DNA from 4 places in the Mesorhizobium sp. WSM4806 genome. Region 4 is predicted to be linked to each of the others. Evidence: predicted binding sites of a transcription regulator. Region 4 holds the regulator's gene; each other region holds the start of a gene.

Region 1 (5,480 bases), on a different contig from region 4:
GCGGCGGCTCGGTGACCGGGCAGCGGGCGTGAGACCGGAGGCGACGGCTGCGCCGGCAATCCGCAGTCCGAGTTCCTCGAACGCTTCGTTATCGGCCATTTCGCGCGCGGCTTCCGCCTCGGCCAGCAGCGGTGCCAGCGCCGGCAAGGGCGGCAGAAGCGGCGTCTTGAAGGCCAGCTTCTTCGCGCCCGGCACATCGGCGACGATCTGTTCCATATAGGCCGGGCTGAAATGACAGGAGATGCAGCGGTCGCCGGCGCCATGCTCGTGCCCACACTCGTAGCAAGTGCGGGGGTTGCCGAGCAGAATTGCGCCCGGCGTCAGCATCGCCGTGCCCTGGCGTGCGCGGTAGCGGAAGGTGCCGTTGGTCACCACTGCGACACAGAAGGTGCGATGCTCTTCCTCGAACGGGCGATCAGCGACGCCGGCAGTGCAGACCACGTCCGACACCCGCCAGCCTTTTCCGGACGCCAGTGTATGCACGCTCGTCGTCATGGCCGAAAGATAGCAATTTTTCCCAAGCGCAAGAAGACTGCCAGGGCCTATTCTTCCCGGTCTCCTGACAATGTGGGCAGAAACCATGTTCAATTCATCCTCCTTTGCCGAAGCCCTGCACAGTGACGGGCCAGCCGCAGGCCTTGCCGAAAAACTGAACCTTTACGGCCGCTTCGTCGGCGCCTGGACGTTCGATGCCACGCGCCATCTCGAAGACGGCCAGGTGCTGACCGGACGCGGCGAGGTGCATTTCGGCTGGGTGCTCGAGGGCCGCGCGATCCAGGACGTATGGATCTTGCCCGTGCGGAACAGTGGCGCACAGAGCTCGCTCGGCAAATGGACCTTTTATGGCACGACACTGCGCGTCTATGACCCCGGCGTCGACGCCTGGCATATCTTCTGGAGCGATCCGCGCACCCAGTATTACAGCCGCCAGCTCGGCCGCGCCGAGGGCGACACCATCGTCCAGCAAGGCGCCGACGGCACCGGCGCCTCGGTGCGCTGGAGCTTTTCCCGGATCACCGAAAATTCGTTCCGCTGGCTAGGCGAACGCTCGCAGGACGACGGCGCGACCTGGCGGCTCGAAGTCGAGTTCCTGGCGCGGCGCACCGCCAGCGCCTGACCTGCATGGTTTCCCCTGACGCCGCTTTGCTCTACCAATGCTGGGATCTCGGGCACTGCCCGGCGGGGAGGGTCAGAGATGCCGAGCTTCGACAGCCTGTTCAACGCCTTCGTCACCATTCTGGTGACCATCGACCCGCCTGGCCTGGCGCCCCTCTTCCTCGCCGTGACGCGCGGCATGAACCGCGAGGAGCGCAACCAGGTTTCCGTGCGTGCCTCGATCATCGCTTTCCTGGTGATGGCGCTGTTTGCAATCGCCGGCGCATCGATCCTGTCGGTGTTCGGCATCACGCTGCCGGCGTTCCGCGTCGCCGGCGGGTTCCTGCTGTTCTTCATCGCCTTCGAAATGGTGTTCGAGCGCCGGCAGGACCGCAAGGAGAAGATCGGCGACGTCGCCATCACCAAGGACATGATCCACAACATCGCCGCCTTTCCGCTGGCGATCCCGCTGATCGCCGGTCCGGGAGCGATTTCAGCGACGGTCCTGCTGTCCGGCTCGTTTCCAGGTCTTGGCGCGCAGGCAGCCCTTGTCGGCATCATCGCGATCTGCCTTGTCATCACCTACCTGGTGTTCGTGCTGGCCGAGCGCATCGACCGTATTCTCGGCCAGACCGGCCGCTCGATCCTGACACGGCTGCTCGGCGTCATCCTGGCGGCGCTTGCCGTTCAGTTCGTCGCCGATGGCGTCAAAGCGTTGATGGCAGCATGAAAATGAGGCGGTCTCGCGCTTGATCGCCGCCGAGGCCGTCATTTTCGTCGTCCAGCTCGCGCAACGAACCGCCACTGGACGCTATCCTACTTCGCCGTCGTATCAATAACTTCGAAGTCGTGGGTGATCTCGGCGGTCTTGGCCATCATTGCCGAGGCCGAGCAGTATTTTTCGATCGAAAGATCGATTGCCCGCCTGACCTTGTCAGGCGAAAGCGCGCGGCCCTTGACGACAAAACGCATATGGATGCGGGTGAACACCCGCGGCTCCTTCTCCGCCCGGTCGGCATCGAGTTCGACCACGCAGTCTTCGACCGCCTCTCGCCCCTTTTCGAGGATGTGGACGACATCATAGGCCGAGCAGCCGCCAGTGCCGAGCAGCACCAGTTCCATCGGGCTCGGCCCCGGCGTCTTGCCGTCCGGTCCGAACGCGGTTCCCAGCACCATCTTGTGACCGCTGCCGGACTCGCCGACGAAAGTGCGCTCCTCGACCCATTTGACCCGTGCTTTCACCTGATACGTCCTTTCACCGCACACCGCTCAAACGCACAACGTCCCGAAAATCCAAGATAGATTTTCGGGACGCCAATGCGTGGCCTCAAATAGCTGGCTGTCAGCTCGCGCAGAGCCGCTCGCTCCAAGCGATCAGAACGGAATTTCGTCGTCGAGTTCGCGCGACGAACCGCCGCCACCCTTGTTGCCGCCGCCGCCGCGATTGAGACTCTCGCCCGGGCCGGACTGGCCGAAATCGGAACCGCGGCTGCTGCCGCCACCGGCATAGCTGCCGACCTGACCGCCCTCGCCCTGCCCGCGTGCGTCGAGCATCTGCAGTTCCCCACGGAATTTCTGCAGCACGATTTCGGTCGTGTAGCGGTCATTGCCGGTCTGGTCCTGCCATTTGCGCGTCTGCAACTGGCCCTCGACATAAACCTTCGCACCCTTCTTCAGATACTGCTCGGCGACCTTGGCGAGCTGCTCGTTGAAGATCACGACATTGTGCCACTCGGTCTTTTCCTTGCGCTCGCCGGAAGTCTTGTCGCGCCAGCTTTCCGACGTGGCGACGCGGATATTGACGACCGGCTCACCCGAATTCAAACGGCGGATTTCCGGGTCCGCCCCGAGATTGCCCACCAGAATGACCTTGTTGACGCTACCCGCCATGATACTTCTCCGCGCTCATCCGAAACAATTTTTTCTCGCTCTCACCTTATAGACTGCGGACATTCCCCGCCTGCCGTGGCTGGCTTTTCCCACAAGGTTTTTGTTCTCTTTTCGTTCTATAACCATCAATCCGTTTTGTCAAGGAATGTCAGCAATCGATGGGTTCCGCCGTACCGTTCCATATGGGCGCGAAAAGACTGCTTGCCAAATCAATAAGCGTAGACTTATGCTTCCGGCATGATCGAAGCCGAGATTTTTCGAGCGCTTGCCGACCCGACGCGCCGCGCCGTCTACGAACGGCTCGCCGCCGGCGAGATGACGGTGTCGGAACTGCGCAGCGGCATGAGCGTGTCGCAACCGGCCGTGTCGCAGCATCTTGCAGTGCTGCGCGGCGCCGGCCTGGTGGCCGAGCGGCGAGCCGGCCGCAACGCCTATTATCGCGCCGATCCGCAAGGGCTTGACCCTCTGCTCGGCTGGATCGAGCGTTACCGTGCGTTCTGGCCCGAGCGTATCGAACGGCTCAAGGCGGTTTTGAAGGATATGGACCAATGACGGCAAACAGCATTCCGACATGGCGGCAGATTCAATCGAGTTCGAGTGCGAGCTTCCAGATCCGCCGGAAAAAGTGTGGCGGGCGCTGACTGTGCCGGACCTGCTCGCGGCCTGGATGATGCCGAACGACATCAAGCCGGAGATCGGCGGCCGCTTTGCCGTTGCCAAGGCGGATGCACCGATCGAGTGCGAAATCCTCGACGCCGAGCCCGAACGCCTGCTGCGTTATTCCTGGCGGGAGCGGCCGGCGCTTGGCGATACAGCGGATCCGCTCACCAGCCCGCTGGACAGTATCGTCACCTTCACGCTCGACCGCACTGTGTCGGGCGGCACCCATCTGCGCATCGTCCACAACGGCTTTGCGCGAGTAGCCACGCCTGCGATTGCCGGCGCCGGTTGCCGGGTTTCGCTCAACGCACATAGCCCCAGACAGACCATAGCCGCAAACACGCCTCGCCTCGTCCTGCGCGCGGCCTGAGCAGCACAACGGAGAAAAGCGATGAGCGGTTTTGCCAATCTGGTGCCGATGGTGATCGAGCAGTCGAGCCGCGGCGAACGCGCCTTCGACATTTTTTCGCGGCTGCTGCGCGAGCGCATCGTCTTCATCAACGGTCCGATCGACGACAATGTGTCGGCGCTGGTCTGTGCCCAGCTCCTGTCGCTGGAATCCGACAATCCCGATAAGGAAATTTCCCTCTACATCAATTCGCCGGGCGGCGTGGTGACCAGCGGTTTCGCCATCTATGACACGATGCAGTATATAAGCAGTCCGGTATCCACCGTCTGCATGGGCTTTGCCGCCTCGATGGCCTCGTTCCTGCTGATGGCCGGCACACCGGGGCGACGCATCGCGCTGCCCAACGCCAGCATCCTGCTGCACCAGCCGTCAGGCGGTTTCCAGGGCCAGGCCTCCGACATCCAGCGCCACGCCGAAGGCATCCTCAGGACCAAGCGGCGCATGACCGAGCTTTACGCGCACCACTGTGGTCGCACGTTCGAAGAAGTCGAACGCACGCTCGACCGCGATCATTTCATGACCGCCGCGGAGGCAAAGACATGGGGCCTTGTCGACCATGTTTTTGACACGCGTAAGAGAGCGGCGTGAAAGGGTAGCCGGCTCATAAGCAACGTCGGTCAGCCGTTCGGCTAGTTTGATCGCCACCGGTCTGGCTTCGGCCAGAGTGCGGCGATACAGTCCGCCGATGTCTGAGATCTCACGCATTTGCTTGAACCGGCTGATTATCGGTATCGCCGTCGCGGCGATGACCTCCGGCGCGGCGTTCGCCGAAGACAGTTCACCGCCTTCGCAGAACGGCACGCTGCCCGGTGTGACCAACGACTATCGCATCGCCAAGCCGGCTGCCGAACCCGACGAGGCCGTGTCCAGCAACGGCCAGTTCAAGATCGGCGATACCGATGTCAGGATTTCCGGCAGCATAACCTTCGATGTCGGCGCGGGCTCGATGAAGGCCCCCCGGTGATAGGACACCTCCATCGGCCTTCATCGCTGCCACAATCTCAAGGCACTCGTGCGCCTGCGGCTCTGAAACGAACAGCCCCGCCGCTGCTTCCGCAAACGGTCGGGGCTTTTTTGGATCTGAAATCCAAACTTGCCGGGAGTACACTGCCGGCTTTTGATTTCGGATGCTTCGCGGCATTCAGCCGACGATCCGACTAGTAGTCTCTGATTTTAATGGGATCGGCAGGTCACGGTTTGTCGGGCGGCGCAGACGCCTGGCCCTGGCACTTATGCCTGCCGCGGCTCCAGCGACACGTGGAGCCTCAAGGGACTGTCCGGTGGAGTCATTCCTTTGCTCTCCTTTTCTGTCCATTGCGACTGGTGTCGTCCGAAGCGCATATCGCAAAGCCTGCGGCGTCTCGCAGGCCGCCTTGGGGCGGCGAGGCCATCGAAAGACGGTCGGCTTCGGTTGACGTTTGGAGTC
Region 2 (5,480 bases), on a different contig from region 4:
GGGTAAGGCCCGCCGCCACCAGCCCCATCCAGACGAAGGCGGCGACGCGCCAGTAGGTCAGCGCATAAATGCCGACATAGAGTTCAAGCCGCAGGATCGACGAGATGACCAGCACGATGTTCTGCGCCACCCAGACATAGACCAGCCGGCGGATGAACGGATCGCTGGAAGTGGCACTTCCCGGCCTGAGCGCCGCCAGCACGAAACCGGCGGCGAGCAGCGCCGTGACGATCAGCGGATAGGCGCCGCGATGCGCATAGGCGGCGTAGGTCAGCCCGTCGGGCAGGGCGATGCCGCCCCACAGATAGGTGGCGTCGAGCGCCGTCTGCATCGCGAACAGGATGTTGAAGACCACCAGCGCGCGAAGGATGGCGGCCTTGCCGAAGATGATGTCCTCGATCGCCCTGGCGGGTTTTGTCGTTGTCGTCACCCCGCTGACAGGGACAGGTGTCCCCCGATGCGCAATGCGGCGCAAGAAGCGCGGCAGGCGCGGCCGCAAAAAAGCCCAGACGCCGGCAAGCACGAGCAGCCAGAAGGCCAGCCGCGGCAGCTGGATGAGGTCGAGCAGTGCGTGGAGATCGATCAGCGACAGCCAGTTCTCGATAACCGGATTGGCGGCGCCGAACAGCGCCAGAAAAACTGCGCCCAGGGTCAGCGGCATGATCCAGACGGCGATCGCCGCAAAGCCGATGCGCCGCCGGCCAAGCCGCTGCGCCGCCTTGCGCCAGCGGACGAAATCGTGGACGAACCGAAACGGCGCTGCGAGCAGGAACAGCGCGACCTGGCCGGCAATGCGGGCAAATCCGCGCCGCAGCCGCCCGACCAGCGAAAGCGTAAAGACGGCCAGCGCCGCAAGCCCGATCGCGACGGACAGCGCGCTGACATTTTCAAGGAACGGCAGTAGCCCGACAAGCAGGCCAACGGGTTTGAACCAGCCCCGGCCGGCGCCGAGCGCCGACGGCTGGAGCGCCGCGGCCGCGGCGGCCAGCGTCATGCCGAACAGGAAGAGCGTGATGCCGACCGGCTGCCCATAGAAGAAGAAATCGGCCAGCGCGGCAAGCAGGACGGCAACGCCGAAGCGCGCGCAAGTGCCCGGCGCGGCGGTAAGCAGCGATGTCATGATCGGGTTTTCTCAGCGGCTTTGATCCGGCCGGGGGGCGGAGATTTGCGGATGAAGGGAAAGAGAGTCGCCGAACGCGGCGGATCGATGAGCCAGCAACCGTCATCGCGGAGGGGCAGGAACCAACGGGGCTTTTCGCGCTCTTGCATGCGCCCTTTTCGCCGGCCGAAATGCAGGCAGCGAGGCGGGTCCGAGGAGATTTTCCGCAATGTTGTGCAGTTTTTGTGCAGGGTCAGGAATCACTTCAGCTTTGAATCCGCCCCGTCACCCCTTTCCGGGCTCTTGCGCTGCCCCTCACCTGCCTGCCGGCATCCTCTCCCCGTATAGTAACGGGGAGAGGGTGCTCTCATCGCCGGTTTCGCCAATCACCAGCGTTGCAAGAATGGCGTCGAGGCTGCGCCACCCACTTCTCCCCGTCCCTATACGGGGAGAAGTGCCCGGCAGGGCGATGAGGGGCGGCGCCAACTTCGATGATTGGCTTGCATCCAATGCAAGCTATGACTGCCCGAAGCGATTGCCCTGTGTGCTTGCTTCGATCGCCTCCAGGCGGCATAGATCAGGCATGACTGAAACCTGCCGCCCGCGCCGCTCGGTGCTTTACGTCCCGGCCTCGAACGACAAGGCGCTGGCCAAGATCTCGTCGCTGGCCTGCGATGCCGTCATCATCGATCTCGAAGATGCCGTCGCCCCGGCCGACAAGGTTTTTGCGCGCGAAAAACTGGCTGATATTTTCGCTCACCGCGCAAACCTGCGCTGCGAAATGATCGTGCGCATCAACCCGCTCTCCAGCGAATGGGGCGCCAAGGACTTGCTGGCGGCGGCAAGCTGCGAGCCCGACGCCATCCTGCTGCCCAAGGTCGACACGCCGCGCGACGTCCTGGAAGCCGGCGACGTCCTCGACGACAATTTTTCACCCGACGCGGTGAAGCTGTGGGCGATGATCGAGACGCCCAAGGCGCTGCTCAACATCGGCCCGATTGCCGAGCTTGGCCGCGATCCGGCCTCGCGGCTGGTCTGTTTCGTTGCCGGAACGAACGACCTGGTCAAGGACACCGGCATTCTCGCTACGCCCGACCGGCGCTATCTCACGCCATGGCTGATGCAGATGGTGCTCGCAGCACGCGCCGGTGGCCTCGACCTGCTTGACGGTGTCTTCAACGATTTTCGTGATCTGGACGCTTTTGCGCGCGAATGCACGGAAGCAGCCGCCATGGGGTTCGACGGCAAATCGCTGATTCACCCGGCCCAGATCGATGCCGCAAACCGCGCCTTTGCACCATCTGCCGAAGGCGTGGCCGAGGCGCGTGCGGTCAAGGAGGCCTTCGCGCTTGCCGAAAATGCCGGCAGGCAAGTCATTGCGCTGAACGGAAAAATGCTCGAGCGGCTGCATCTGGCGCAGGCCGAGAAACTGCTGGCGAAGGCGGCCGCCAGCGCCAGCGGGACATGATCGCAACCCACCACAGGAATGAAAAATGAAACTCTACCGCTTTCTGTCCGGCCCGGACGATTCCAGCTTCTGCCACAAGGTGACGGCGGCGCTGAACAAGGGCTGGCACCTGTTCGGCTCGCCAACCTATTCCTACGACAAGCAGACCAAGGTCATGCGCTGCGGCCAGGCCGTGGTGAAGGATGTCGAGGGCCAGGAATACGGCCCTGGCACCAAGCTCAGCGATTGGTGACATCGCATCGAGCATAAACATCTTCCAGATGTCGGCGGGCCAGCACCCCCCTCTGTCCTGCCGGACATCTCCCCCTCAAGGGGGGAGATCGGATGTCGCATCGGCTTTCGCCAATCTTCAGAGTTGCAGCGTGTGCGGTGCGGGCCAAAGCTGCCAGTCTCCCCCCTTGAGGGGGAGATGTCCGGCAGGACAGAGGGGGGCCGCGAAGGAATGAGACGTCGATCCCTTTACTCGGCTGCCTCTTCGATCCGCTCCATATCATCGTCCGACAGGCCGAAATGGTGGCCGATCTCGTGGATCAGCACATGGGTGACGATGTCGCCCAGCGTCTCCTCGTTCTCGGCCCAGTAGTCGAGGATGGCGCGGCGGTAGAGCGTGACGCGGTTCGGCCCCTCGCCGGTCTGCGGATTCCAGCGCTCGGCGATGCCGCGCCCCTCGAACAGGCCGAGCAGGTCGAAAGGCGTTTCCAGCGACAAATCGTCCATGATCTCGTCGGTCGGGAATTCGGCGATCTGGATGACGATCTCGCCGGTCAGCTTGCGAAACTCCTCCGGCAGATGGGCGTAAGCTTCTAGCGCCAGGAACTCCATTTCCTCCATCGACGGCGAAAGCTCGTCGTGCCAGGTACGGGTTTTGTAGATGCGGGCCATGCTTTGTCCTTCTGATCCCGGCATATAGGCTTTCGCGCCGGACTCGGCAATTGGCCGGGTTGCCGTCCACGCGCGGCAGGAATAAATTCCTCATGACTGCGCCCATGACTCCGCTTGACTCTTCGGCCGCCCTCTGGAATCTATTAGAACATAACAGGAACAATTGTGAGTGGAAGCTGACCGTCATGGCGACAAGCGCCGTGGCGCGGGAGACTGTTTTTGCCCTGCGCCGCCAGATCGCGAAGATCGAGGGAACGCTGCCCGAGCGCCTGCAGGCGCCGGCCGCAGCCCCCGTTGATGCGCCCCGGAATCCAACAGCTGATGTCACGTCCAAAAAAATCACGCCCAAGAATCTGACAATCGTCCGCCGCGGCCTCGCCGTGGCGCCGCCCGATGCGTTTCTGCGCACCGGCGCCGAAGATCTCGATACTGCGCTCGGCGGCGGCCTGCCGAAGGCGGCGCTGAGCGAGATCCATGGCGCCGCGACCCGCGATGCCGGGGCCGTCGCCGGCTTCGCCCTGTCGCTCGTCAGCCTGATCCTCAAACAGGGGCCGCGACTGCCGGTCCTGTGGATCGGCACCGCGGAAATCTTCCGCGAGGCCGGCTTCCCCTATGCCACAGGACTTCATCGCCTTTTCGGCATCGAGCCGGAGCAATTGCTGTTTTCCGAGGCGCCAAGGCTCCTCGATGCGCTGTGGACCGCCGAGGAGGCCGCCCGGATGACGGCGCTCGCCGCCGTCATCCTCGAAATCCGCGGCAGTCCGCAGCGGCTGGACCTCACCGCGACGCGGCGGCTGCACGCCCGGGCACAGAGCGCCGGCCGGCCGGTGTTTTTGCTGCGCCAGGCCGGCGAACCCGAGCCGACGGCGGCACCCGTCCGCCTCGTCCTGTCGGCGGCGCCGTCGGCACCACGCCAGACGATCGCCGGGCCGCTCGCCGGCTCGATCGGCCGTCCCGCCTTCACCGTCAGCATCGGCAAGAGCCGCACCGCCTTGCCAGGACAATTCACACTGGAGTGGAACCCCGATGAACGCAGTTTCGAGGAAAGAAGGGCCGGGGAAAGACGGCAAGAACGGGCAGCGAATCCTGTCCCTGTGGTTTCCGCATCTCGCCGCGGAAAGGATCCTGCGCCAGCGTCTGGGGCGGTCCTGGCGTTCGCGGCCGTCGGATCACCTGCCGCTGGTGATCAGCCATCGCCAGGCGAACGCGCAGCGCATCGCCGCCCTCGACGAGCGGGCTGAGGCGCTTCATCTGAAGCGCGGCATGGGCATAGCCGACGCGCGCGCCATGCATCCGTCGATCGACGTCGTGGAAGCCGATCCCGAGGCCGACCGCCGCCTGCTCGAAAGCCTCGCCGACTGGTGCGACCGCTACACCCCGCTGGTGGCGATCGACGCAGCCGATGGCCTGTTCCTCGACGTCACCGGCTGCACCCATCTTTTCGGCGGCGAACGGGCGATGCTGGACGACATCCTGTCGCGCTTTTTCCATCAGGGTTTCGATGTCCGCGCCGGCCTTGCCGCCACACCAGGTGCAGCCTGGGCGGCAGCGCGGTTTTCTGGTGATCGCATCGTCCCCGGTGGCGAGGAGGAAGCGCTTCTCGCGCCCTTGCCGCTGGCGGCGCTGCGCATCGAGCCTGACATCCGCGCCAGCCTGGAAAGCGTCGGCCTGCGCACGGCGGGCGCCGTCATGGCAGCACCGCGCGCGCCGCTGGCCCGCCGCTTCGGCAGATCGCTGCTTTTGCGTCTCGACCAGGCGCTCGGCCGCCTCGACGAGGCGGTGTCGCCGCGCCTGCCGGTGGCGCCGCTTTCGGTCGAACGCCATCTCGCCGAACCGATCATGCTGACCGACGAAATAGAGCGGCTGGTGAAAATGCTGGCGACGACATTGAAGGCGGACCTCGAGCGCCGCGGCGAGGGCGCAAGAAGGCTGGCGCTGCTGCTTTTCCGCGTGGACGGCGCCGTCAGCCGCATCGCCGTCGGCACCTCGCGGCCGTTGCGCGAGCCGTTGCTGATCCAGAAATTGTTCCAC
Region 3 (5,480 bases), on a different contig from region 4:
TCTACGGTCGCGCCCGTGTCGACGGTGCCGTCGGCCACCTTGCCGAGATGCACGAAAAGCCCGTCGGCCTTCTTCTGCGTATCGGAGATCTCGATTGAGAACCCTTCGCCTGAAATGACGCCGGTATCGCCCACCTGGCCGCCGGATTCGCCATAGAACGGCGTCTGGTTGACGACCACGGCAACCGCCTCGCCGTTGGCGGCGCTGTCGACGATCTTGCCGTCCCTGACCAGCGCCTGGATAAGGCCTTCCGCCTGCTCGGTCTCGTAGCCGAGGAACTCGGTGGCGCCATGCATCTCGCGCACCGGGAACCACACTGTTTCGGTCGCGGCCTCGCCGGAACCAGCCCAGCTCTTGCGCGCCTCCGCCTTCTGCTGCTCCATCGCATTGGTGAAGCCGGCAAGATCGACCGAGATGTTGCGCTGACGCAGCGCGTCCTGCGTCAGATCGAGCGGAAAGCCATAGGTGTCGTAGAGCTTGAAGGCGGTCTCGCCATCCAGCATGTCGCCGGCACCCAGCTTTTCCGTCGCTTCCGAAAGCAGGCCCAAGCCGCGCACAAGCGTCTTGCGGAAACGGGTTTCTTCAAGCTTCAGCGTCTCGGTGATCATCTGTTCGCCACGCACCAGTTCCGGATAGGCCTGGCCCATCTCGCGCACCAGCGCCGGTACCAGCCGCCACATCAGCGGATCATGGGCGCCCAGAAGCTGCGCATGGCGCATGGCGCGGCGCATGATGCGACGCAGCACGTAGCCGCGGCCCTCATTGGACGGCAGCACCCCGTCGGCCACCAAAAAGCAGGACGAACGCAAATGGTCGGCGATGACGCGGAACGATCCGACGGTGTCGGCATCCGGACCGCGGCCGAGCGCGGATGACGCAGCCTCGATCAGGTGACGGAACAGGTCGGTCTCGAAGACGCTCTCGACCCCTTGCAGAATGGAGGCCATGCGCTCCAGGCCCATGCCAGTGTCGATCGACGGGCGCGGCAGGTCGATGCGCTCGTCCTTCGTCACCTGTTCGTACTGCATGAACACCAGGTTCCAAAATTCGAGGAAACGGTCGCCATCCTCCTCGGGGCTGCCGGGAGGGCCGCCCCAGATGTGCTCGCCACGGTCGATGAAGATCTCCGAGCACGGACCGCAAGGTCCGGTGTCGCCCATCGCCCAGAAATTGTCCGAGGTCGGAATGCGGATGATGCGATCGTCGGAAAAGCCGGCGATCTTCTTCCAGTAGCCGGCAGCCTCGTCGTCGGTGTGATAAACCGTGACCAGCAGCTTGTCCTTCTTCAGCCCGAACTCCCTGGTGATCAGGTTCCAGGCAAGCTCGATGGCGCGCTCCTTGAAATAGTCGCCGAACGAGAAATTGCCGAGCATCTCGAAGAAGGTCAGGTGGCGCGCGGTGTAGCCGACATTGTCGAGGTCGTTGTGCTTGCCGCCGGCGCGAACACTCTTCTGAGCTGTCGTGGCACGCGAATAGGGTCGCTTTTCCAGGCCGGTGAAAACGTTCTTGAACTGCACCATGCCGGCATTGGTGAACATCAGTGTCGGGTCGTTGCGCGGCACCAGCGGGCTCGACGCGACGACCTCGTGACCCTCCTTGCGGAAATAGTCGAGGAATGTCGACCGGATCTCATTCACGCCACTCATGAATAACACTGCCTTTTAGCTTTAGAGAGAGCCGTCGGCCCGGCCGACGGCAAATGGACATGGCCTTTTAGCCGCCGCGTTGCACCCTGTCCAGAAACACGGTATTGGGCCAATTTGCGGGGCTTGCCGGTCATCTCGTTGCCGGCTTGCCGGTCATCTCGGCGCCACCGCTGAAACGCAAACCGCCGGCGCTAGGCCGGCGGTTCGAACGCAACAATACAGAACTCGATTACACAGGCTGGAGGTGATGTGCGGGAATCATGGCCAAACTCCGGCCATTGCCGAAGCCTACATGGCGCCAGCTTCGTCCTCGAAACCGTCGTCTCCGCCTTCGGAACCACCATTCTCGAGGAACTTCTCCGCAATCAGCCCGGCATTCTGCCGTAGTGCCAATTCGATCTCGCGCGCCGTGTCGGGATTGTCGCGCAGGAACAGTTTTGCATTCTCGCGGCCCTGGCCGAGACGCTGCGAATTGTAGGAGAACCAGGCGCCCGACTTTTCGACCACGCCGGCCTTGACGCCGAGGTCGACCAGCTCGCCGGTCTTGGACACGCCCTCGCCATACATGATATCGAACTCGACCACCTTGAAGGGCGGCGCCAGCTTGTTCTTGACCACCTTGACGCGGGTCTGGTTGCCGACGACCTCGTCGCGGTCCTTGACCGAGCCGATGCGGCGAATGTCGAGGCGTACCGAAGCATAGAATTTCAGCGCGTTGCCGCCGGTCGTGGTCTCGGGCGAACCGAACATGACGCCGATCTTCATGCGGATCTGGTTGATGAAGATGACCATGGTGTTGGAGCGCGAGATCGAGGCGGTCAGCTTGCGCAGCGCCTGGCTCATCAGGCGGGCCTGCAGGCCGGGCAGCGAATCGCCCATCTCGCCTTCGATTTCGGCGCGCGGCGTCAGCGCCGCGACCGAATCGACCACCAGAACGTCGATGGCGCCGGAACGCACCAGCGTGTCGCAGATCTCCAGCGCCTGCTCGCCGGTATCGGGCTGCGAGATTAAGAGGTTTTCGAGATCGACGCCGAGCTTGCGGGCATAGACCGGGTCGAGCGCGTGCTCGGCATCGACGAAGGCGCAGATGCCGCCCTTCTTCTGGGCCTCCGCCACAGTGTGCAGCGCCAGCGTCGTCTTGCCCGAGCTTTCCGGCCCGTAGATCTCGATGATACGGCCGCGCGGCAGGCCGCCGACGCCGAGCGCGATGTCGAGGCCAAGCGAACCGGTCGGCACCGTTTCGATCTCGACGACCTGCTCGTTTGCGCCGAGCCGCATGATCGAGCCCTTGCCGAAGGCACGCTCGATTTGCGACAGCGCCGCATCCAGAGCCTTTGATTTGTCCACCGTTTTGTCCTCTACAAGCCGCAAAGAATTCTGAGCCATGATACATCACCCCTTGGTCGTCAATGAAGGCCGGACAATCCGTAATCCTTACTAATTTGTACCTTTTTTGTTCTCGTCTGGCAAGGGGAGACAAACGATTGAAAAACCAACAGTATCCGGATTTGTTCTTTTTTTGTTTCGCGTTTTCACCCCAGGATGTATCCCGCTTCACCCGCAGGATTCTGCTGGGCATCTTCCGAATCGCGCTTCGGGTTGCCGGGTTCCGCCGGACAACCTAGTCTCCATCCGGGCAACAAGGTCATCTCACTGGGCATGATGAAGTCGCCGACGATCCTGGCAGTGGGCGGCGTCTATATCGAGCGGCGCGGCCGGCTTGCCGGCGCCTTTGTGCCGGCGGCGTCAAATCCCGGCATGATGCGCGAGGAGGTTGGCGGCGCCGTCTTCAATGCGCTGCGCTGCGCCGTGCGCCGCGGCGTCTCCGGCTCGCTGCTTTCGGTTCGCGGCGGCGATGTTCTGGCCGATACGGTCGCGCGCGCCGTCGCTGCGGCCGGCATTGCCGATCTGTCCGTGGTGTTCCTCGATCGCACGACGCCGAGCAACACGACGATATTCGACGGCGACGGCGCGCTGATCGTCGGTCTTGCCGACATAGCGCTCTACGACCTGGCGCTTGCCAAGCAGATCCGCCGTGCCAAGGTGCGCGAGGCAATCAGCACCGCCGATGCGGTTCTGTGCGACGCCAACCTGCCGTCGACGGCGCTCGAGCGGCTGGTGACGCTTGCAGCCGGCAAGCCGGTGTTTGCACTTGCCGTTTCGCCCAGCAAGGCGGCGCGGCTGACGCTGGTGCTGGAGTTTCTGGCGATGACCTTCATGACCCGGCACGAGGCCGGCGCGCTTACCGGCGCCGACGTCGATGCTGACGAGCGTGGCATTGTCGACGGCTTAAGACGCGCCGGCCTGAAAAGCGGCGTGGTCACCGCTGGCGACGGTCCAGTGCTCGGTTTCGACGAAACCGACGCCTTCTCGATCCTGCCGCCGAAAAAAGTCACGGACGGCGCCGCCGATGCGCTGGCGGGCGCAACGGTCGCCGCCCTGCTGCGCGGCCTGACGCTGCGCGCAGCGCTGCGCGACGGCGTTGCCGCGGCAATGCTCGCGATCGAAAGTGCCGGGCTTGTGCCGGGCTTAACGGCGGCAGACTTTGCCGACGCGCTGGCCCTTGTGCCCGAGCCGCAGGAATTGGCATGAGGTGACGACCAGCAGCTACTTGCCGGCCCGCAGCCCCGCCTCATAGGCCCGCCGCGCCCAGACCGCCATCTCATCCGGATCGTCGAAGGCGCTGTCGGGAACGCTCCAATACGGCATCGACACCAGCTTGCCGTGCCGCGACCCGGTATAGGTCCATTGCCGGCAGCCGGCCGCCTCGAATTCGGGCGCGCTTTCCGCGTCGGCCTTCAGCATCAATTCGCCACGCACCACGATGGCGACGATAACGCCATCAAAATAGATGCCCTTGCCACCGAACATCTTGCGAATGCTGACCGGGCCGAGGGCTTCGAAAAGTTCGGCAATGCGTTCATTGTCCATGCCGCAATCATGTCATCCGGATTTCCCCTTGTCATCGCCGCAACCGGCACCATCCTGACAAGTTGAAAACCAATTTCGTCCGAGTTTTTCATGCCGCTTCTGCTCAAAGGGTCCTGCCGGTGCAATGCTGTCCGCTTCGAGGTGGAAAGCCACACGCCGGTGCCTTTCATGCTGTGCTACTGCTCGATCTGCCGCAAGCAGCAGGGCGGTGGTGGCTTTGCCATCAATCTCGGCGCCGATTACGAGACGCTGAAAATCAAGGGCAAGCGCAATCTTGGCGCCTACCAGGCCGAGATCGAGGATGATGAGCATCCGCAGTGCGAGATCTCGTCAGGCGAGCGGAACTTCTGCAGGAAATGCGGATCGGCACTGTGGCTCTACGACCGGACCTGGCCGGAACTGGTCCACCCCTTCGCCTCGGCGATCGACACCGACCTGCCGAAACCGCCTGAAAAGGTGCACCTCATGCTGAATACAGGGCGAACTGGGTCGAGCCCGAAATCGGCAAGGACGACAAGGTCTTCGACGTCTATCCCGAGGAATCGATCGCAGACTGGCACAAACGAACGGGAATGTGGGTGGATTAGGTCCCTTCTCCCCGTTCGCATAGGCTAAGCCCCCTCACCCGGATTGCCAACCGAATTGCGAAGGGCAATTCGGGGCAATCCGACCTCTCCCCGAGGGGAGAGGAGGTGGCCAGCGTTGATGCAAGCCTCTTCTCCCCAGCGGGGAGAAGGTGGCCCGAAGGGCCGGATGAGGGGGACACGGGGGCGAAGGAAGATCAGGCCGATGCGCGCGCCTCGGCCAGGGCCTTCAGATCGGCCGGCTTGAGCTCCACCGATTCGCCGCAGCCGCAGGCCGAGCTCTGGTTCGGGTTGCGGAAGGTGAAGCCGGTGCGCAGCG
Region 4 (5,480 bases):
CTCCTTCAAGCCGGGCAGGGCGGCCAGCAACTGCGCCTTGCGTGTGTCGTCGAGGCGCGCTGCGATCGCCGGGCCGCCTTCGAGATAGGGCAAGGTGTTGATGAAGATATCGAGCAATTCGGGCTCGTTCATGCGCCGCATATGCACGCCGTTCAGCGCCTCGAGCTTGGCGAAGTCGAAGCGGGCGGCCCCCTTGTTGACATCGCCGATGTCGAACCACGCAATCATGTCGGTGATCGATATGACCTCGTCGTCGCCGTGGCTCCAGCCGAGCCGCGCCAGGTAGTTGAGCAGTGCCTCGGGCAGATAGCCCATGGCGCGATAGGCTTCAACGCCGAGGGCGCCGTGCCGCTTCGACAGCTTGGCGCCGTCGGCGCCATGGATCAGCGGGATATGCGCCATTGACGGCACCTCCCAGCCCAAGGCTCGATAGATCACCATTTGGCGGGCGGCATTGGTCAGATGGTCGTCGCCGCGGATGATGTGGGTGATGCCCATGTCGTGGTCGTCGACGACGACGGCATGCATATAGGTCGGGTTGCCGTCCGAGCGCAGGATGATGAAATCGTCGAGGTCCTTGTTGGGGAAGCGGACTCCGCCCTGCACGCGGTCATGTACCACCGTCTCGCCTTCGGCCGGCGCCTTGATGCGGATCGCGCCCCTGGCGCCAACCGGTGCCTCTGACGGGTCGCGGTCGCGCCAGCGGCCGTCATAGCGGGGAGGCAAGCCCTTGGCCCGCGCACTCTCGCGCATCGCCTCCAGCTCGGCCGGCGTCGCATAGCAGTAATAGGCTTTGCCGAGGCGCACCAGCTCCTCGGCAACCGCGCGGTGGCGCGGCGCGCGCTCGAACTGGGATACCGGTTCGCCGTCCCAGGTGAGGCCGAGCCAGGAGAGCCCATCGAGGATGGCAGCGGTTGCCGCATCGGTCGAACGCTCGCGATCGGTGTCCTCGATGCGCAGCAGCATCTTGCCGCCAGTGTGTTTCGCATACAGCCAATTGAACAGCGCCGTGCGCGCCCCGCCAATATGCAGGAATCCGGTGGGCGAAGGGGCAAAACGGGTGACGACCTTGTCGGACATGGAACTCCTGGGCAAGCGCAGAAAACGGATGTGGTGCGCGGACTTTCGCGCGTCGCGCGTTCATGTAGCATAGGAGGTCGAGGGCGCAAGGGGCGAACCCTATGGCTGGACCAGGCCGCGGCGTGGACGACAGCGAGGGCGCGACCGCAAGCGTCAGCGAACGATCGCTGTTTGCCGACGTTCCTCACACTGAGTCGCTACCCGTTTCGCTGCCTGCGTCGCCGCTGAGCATCCAACCTCTTTCGCCGGATCGCCCGGCGCCGATACCGGCTTCAGCACCCGGCCCTGTCATTCGTTTTCGCCGACAGCTCAGCCATCTTTCACCATCCGGTGTCCGCAACAGCGTGGCCGCGGCAGCCGGCCTGGAACTCGACCGGGGCGTCGCCTTCCTGCTGGTGCCGGTTTTCCTGGCATGCGGGGTGATCGTCTATTTTTCGCTTGCCGTCGAACCGGACTTTGCCCAGCCCATCGCCGTCGTGGTCCTTACGGCATTGTGTGCGGCCGTCACGCGCTCACGCCGCAAAACGCACCTGTGCTTCATGGCAGCGTTGCTGTGCGCGCTTGGTGTGCTCGCCGCCAAGGTTGAAACCTGGCGCGCCGGAACGAAGATGCTCGGTTCGGAAATCCAGACCCGGCTGACCGGCCGTGTCGTCAGGCTCGACCAAATGGCGAACGGCCGGATCAGGCTGACCATCGATGTGATGTCGACCGCCCGGCCGACACTGCGTTATGCACCCGAACGTGTCAGGGTGTCGGCACGCAAGATTCCCGCTGAGATGACCGCAGGCTCGGTGGCAACCGGCTATGTGAGGCTTCTGCCTCCGACTGGCCCGGTCAGACCGGACAGCTTTGACTTTTCCTTTGACAGCTATTTCGCCGGTATCGGTGCCAGTGGCTTTTTCCTCGGCAGTCCAAAGATCGTCGTCTCCGAAGATGCACCGTTAACCGCACGCCTTTCTTCGTCGATCGAGAAGGCGCGCGAAACCATCGCCGACCATATCAGGGACAGCATCGGTGGTGCCGAGGGGGAGATTGCCGCTGCGCTGATCGTCGGCGTGCGTGCCGGCATCCCCGAAGAGATAAACGAATCGATGCGGCGCACCGGCATCTACCACATCATCTCCATTTCCGGCCTGCACATGGCGCTTGTCGCCGGCACCGTCATGGGATTGCTGCGCGGCGCCTTTGCGCTGTTTCCCGACTTTTCGTCGCGCCGGCCGGTCAAGAAATATGCGGCTGCTGCCGCACTCGTCTCCATCGCTGCCTATCTGATCTTTTCCGGTATCGTGGTCGCGGCTGAACGCAGCTTCATCATGCTGGCGGTAATGCTTGTCGCCGTGCTGTTCGACCGGGCGGCACTCACCATGCGCAACCTGGCGATTTCGGCCATCGCCGTTATCGTCGTGTCGCCGCACGAGGTGGTCGGCGCAAGCTTCCAGATGTCGTTCGCCGCGACTGCGGCTCTCGTGGGCGCCTATGCCGGTTGGTCCGACTATCGTGCCGACAAGGCCAAGGCGCCGCGACAGCGACGGTCACCGGTCGCTTTCGTCACGCGCAAGCTCGTCGCCGGGGCAGGCACCATCGCAATGACGTCCATCATTGCCGGCAGCGCCACCGCGCTCTTCGCCATCTGGCACTTCCAGCGCGTCTCGCCGCTCAGCCTGTTCGCCAATCTGGCCGTCATGCCGATCGTCACGATCGTCATGTTCCTGGCCGTCCTCAGCGCCTTGGCAATGCCTTTCGGCCTCGACGGCCCTTTCCTCTACATGATGGGCAAGGGCCTGACGGCGATGATTGCAATTTCGGGATGGATCTCGGAGCGTTCGCCGGTCGATGCAGTCGGCCTGATTTCGTTGCAATCGGTTCTGCTGGTGACGGTCGCCCTGGTCATCGCCACGATGGCGACGACATGGCTGCGGCTTGCGGCACTTCCCTTTGCGCTCGCCGGCCTGCTGACGATTTCCGAGACGCGCACCCCCGACGTGCTGATCTCGGAGGATGCGCATCTGGTGGCGCTGCCGATCGGCGGCGGCGAACTTGCCGTCAACCGGATGCGTTCGAACGAATTCACCACCGACAACTGGAAACATGCGCTGGTTTCAACAACGATCGTCGAGCCGGAGACATTCGAAAAAGGAGATGTGCGGTTCGACATCGCCGACCCGGCCGACCTGCCGCCGGGAGCGCCTTTCACCTGCACTGCCGGCCTGTGCTTGGCCCGGCATCCGTCCGGCGCGCTCATTGCGCTCGCCGACAACCGCAAAACCGCGCGGCCGGCCTGTGCCTTTGCGGATTTGATCGTCATCGACGATGCCACAGCCTATTACAAACCCTGCCGCAACCCGCTGGTTCTCGTCGTCACCAAACGGCAGCTCGCTCGCATGGGCAGTGCCGCCGTCTTCTTCGATCCGCTATCGGCGACGACGCGCGCAGAAATCCGTTTTGCCGTCAGACAGCCATACAGGCCCTGGCATGAGCAGCGGCGGTTTTCGCGCGAGGCGAGGGGCCTGCCGCCATACCTCAGGGCCGAGAAACCCAAGAAGCCTGCCGTTCAGTAACGCCGGATCAGTCCGACGAGCTTGCCCTGCACCTTGACCCGGTCCGGCCCGAAGATGCGCGTCTCGTAGGCCGGATTGGCGGCTTCCAGTGCGATCGAGGCACCTTTGCGGCGGAATCGCTTCAGCGTCGCTTCCTCCTCGTCGACCAGAGCGACAATGATCTCGCCAGGCTGGGCGGTGTCGGCGTTGCGGATGATGACCGTGTCGCCGTCGAAGATGCCGGCCTCGATCATCGAATCACCCTTGACCTCCAGCGCGTAGTGCGTGCCGCCGGTGATCATGTCCGGTGGCACCGAGATCGAATGCGTCTGGTGCTGGATGGCGTCGATCGGCACACCGGCAGCGATGCGGCCCATCACCGGTATGGAGACGGTGGCAACGACGTCGTCGTCATTGCCGGCCGCACGCATGCGCGAAGGCGCCGGCTTGATCTGCCGTCCGAGGCCGCCCTGTCCAAGGCCGCCTTGCCCAAGGCTGCCTTGAATGACGCTCGGCGAGAATTTGCGCGCCGCATTGAGGCCCGGCGCGATCGAATCGGGCAGGCGCAGCACCTCCAGCGCGCGGGCGCGGTTGGGCAGGCGGCGAATGAAACCGCGTTCCTCCAGCGCCGTGATCAGCCGGTGGATCCCCGATTTGGAGGCGAGGTCGAGCGCTTCCTTCATCTCGTCGAACGAGGGCGGAATGCCGCTTTCCTTCAGCCGCTCGTGGATGAACATCAGCAGTTCATGTTGTTTGCGTGTCAGCATCGCGACCCCCAACAGAATCAGAAAAACAAACCCAGAACAAACACTATCTGTTCCAGTTGTGTTCCGCAACCATTTAAAGTTTAATGAATGTGTTGACGCTTTGTTCAGCGTAGCATCAGCACGCTGCAGGCGGCGCCCGCTGCGGCCGCGGGAGCGAATGGCTCGCGCACGACCAGTCCGTTGGCGTCGGCCAGCATTCTGAGCATCGAGGAATCCTGGATACTGAACGGCGTTGCCTCAAGCGTGCCGGCTTCTTCCTTCACCACCGCGCGTACATAGTCCTGTCTGAGATCGTTGGCCGGCATGGCGGCGCCAAGCCGCGCCTGACGCATGTCCTGGCGGAAAGCGCGGCCGCCGAGCCGCGCCAGCAGCGGCTTCAGAAAGAGCTGCGTGCAGACCAGGCTGGCCACCGGATTGCCGGGCAGGCCGATGCAGCGGATGTCGCCCAGCCGCCCGAACATCAGTGGCTTGCCGGGCCGCATGGCGATTTTCCAGAAATCGAGCGCCATGCCTTCACCGGTCAGCACGTCATGGACGAGGTCGTGGTCGCCGACCGAGGCGCCGCCCAGCGTAACGATGACGTCCGCGCCTGCGGCGACGGCTTTTTTCACCAGCGCGGCGATCGCCTCCTTGCGGTCGGGGGCGATGCCGAGATCGAGTGCGCAGGCGCCGACCGAGCGGGCCGCGGCGGCGACGCCATAGGCATTGGAGGAGATGATCTGGTCGGGGCCAAGGTCGCTGCCCGGCGGCAGCAATTCGTCGCCGGTGGCGATGATGGCGACCAGCGGCCGTTTCACCACGCTGACCTGTTGGTGGTTGGCCGATGCCGCCAGCGACAATGCCGCCGGATCAAGCAGGCGGCCTTTCTCCAGCAGCGCGTCGCCCTGCGAGAAATCGAGCCCGAGGCGGCGGATGTTGCGGCCTTCAACCGTCGGCGCGGTCACTTCGACGATGCCGCCGCCGAGGTCGCGGACATTCTCCTGGATGACGATGGTGTCGGCGCCAGCGGGAAGCGGCGCGCCGGTGAAGATGCGCACGGCCTGCGCCGGGCCGACTGTCCCGGCAAAGCCGCGTCCGGCCGGCGCCATGCCGATCA

The links. Region 4 encodes LexA, which represses DNA repair genes until DNA is damaged. Its sites were predicted from a motif close to TGTTCNNNNTGTGTTCNG; they were not measured.
Region 1: a site for LexA is predicted at 3,087-3,104, ahead of AC0L2M_RS15595 (single-stranded DNA-binding protein). Genes of this name have one in related genera too.
Region 2: a site for LexA is predicted at 3,594-3,611, ahead of AC0L2M_RS26995 (ImuA family protein). Genes of this name have one in related genera too.
Region 3: a site for LexA is predicted at 3,156-3,173, ahead of recA (recombinase RecA). Genes of this name have one in related genera too.

What each region holds. Positions count from the first base shown of each region.
Region 1 is NZ_JBVVQZ010000009.1:71,307-76,786, forward strand. It holds gene AC0L2M_RS15575 (helix-turn-helix transcriptional regulator) at 1-495, opposite strand, end outside; gene AC0L2M_RS15580 (hypothetical protein) at 581-1,117, shown strand; gene AC0L2M_RS15585 (MarC family protein) at 1,196-1,825, shown strand; gene AC0L2M_RS15590 (OsmC family protein) at 1,912-2,337, opposite strand; gene AC0L2M_RS15595 (single-stranded DNA-binding protein) at 2,470-2,985, opposite strand; gene AC0L2M_RS15600 (ArsR/SmtB family transcription factor) at 3,223-3,537, shown strand; gene AC0L2M_RS15605 (SRPBCC family protein) at 3,557-4,015, shown strand; gene AC0L2M_RS15610 (ATP-dependent Clp protease proteolytic subunit) at 4,037-4,642, shown strand; gene AC0L2M_RS15615 (hypothetical protein) at 4,800-5,018, shown strand.
Region 2 is NZ_JBVVQZ010000020.1:100,562-106,041, forward strand. It holds gene AC0L2M_RS26975 (DUF4153 domain-containing protein) at 1-1,120, opposite strand, end outside; gene AC0L2M_RS26980 (HpcH/HpaI aldolase/citrate lyase family protein) at 1,683-2,567, shown strand; gene AC0L2M_RS26985 (DUF1737 domain-containing protein) at 2,593-2,799, shown strand; gene AC0L2M_RS26990 (metallopeptidase family protein) at 3,027-3,449, opposite strand; gene AC0L2M_RS26995 (ImuA family protein) at 3,635-4,690, shown strand; gene AC0L2M_RS27000 (DUF6504 family protein) at 4,632-5,480, shown strand, end outside.
Region 3 is NZ_JBVVQZ010000004.1:139,213-144,692, forward strand. It holds gene alaS (alanine--tRNA ligase) at 1-1,646, opposite strand, end outside; gene recA (recombinase RecA) at 1,935-3,032, opposite strand; gene AC0L2M_RS08320 (PfkB family carbohydrate kinase) at 3,306-4,238, shown strand; gene AC0L2M_RS08325 (TfoX/Sxy family protein) at 4,254-4,577, opposite strand; partial or broken gene AC0L2M_RS08330 (GFA family protein) at 4,668-5,164, shown strand; gene sufA (Fe-S cluster assembly scaffold SufA) at 5,359-5,480, opposite strand, start outside.
Region 4 is NZ_JBVVQZ010000041.1:1,928-7,407, forward strand. It holds gene gltX (glutamate--tRNA ligase) at 1-1,080, opposite strand, end outside; gene AC0L2M_RS33930 (ComEC/Rec2 family competence protein) at 1,182-3,638, shown strand; gene lexA (transcriptional repressor LexA) at 3,632-4,384, opposite strand; gene AC0L2M_RS33940 (molybdopterin molybdotransferase MoeA) at 4,489-5,480, opposite strand, start outside.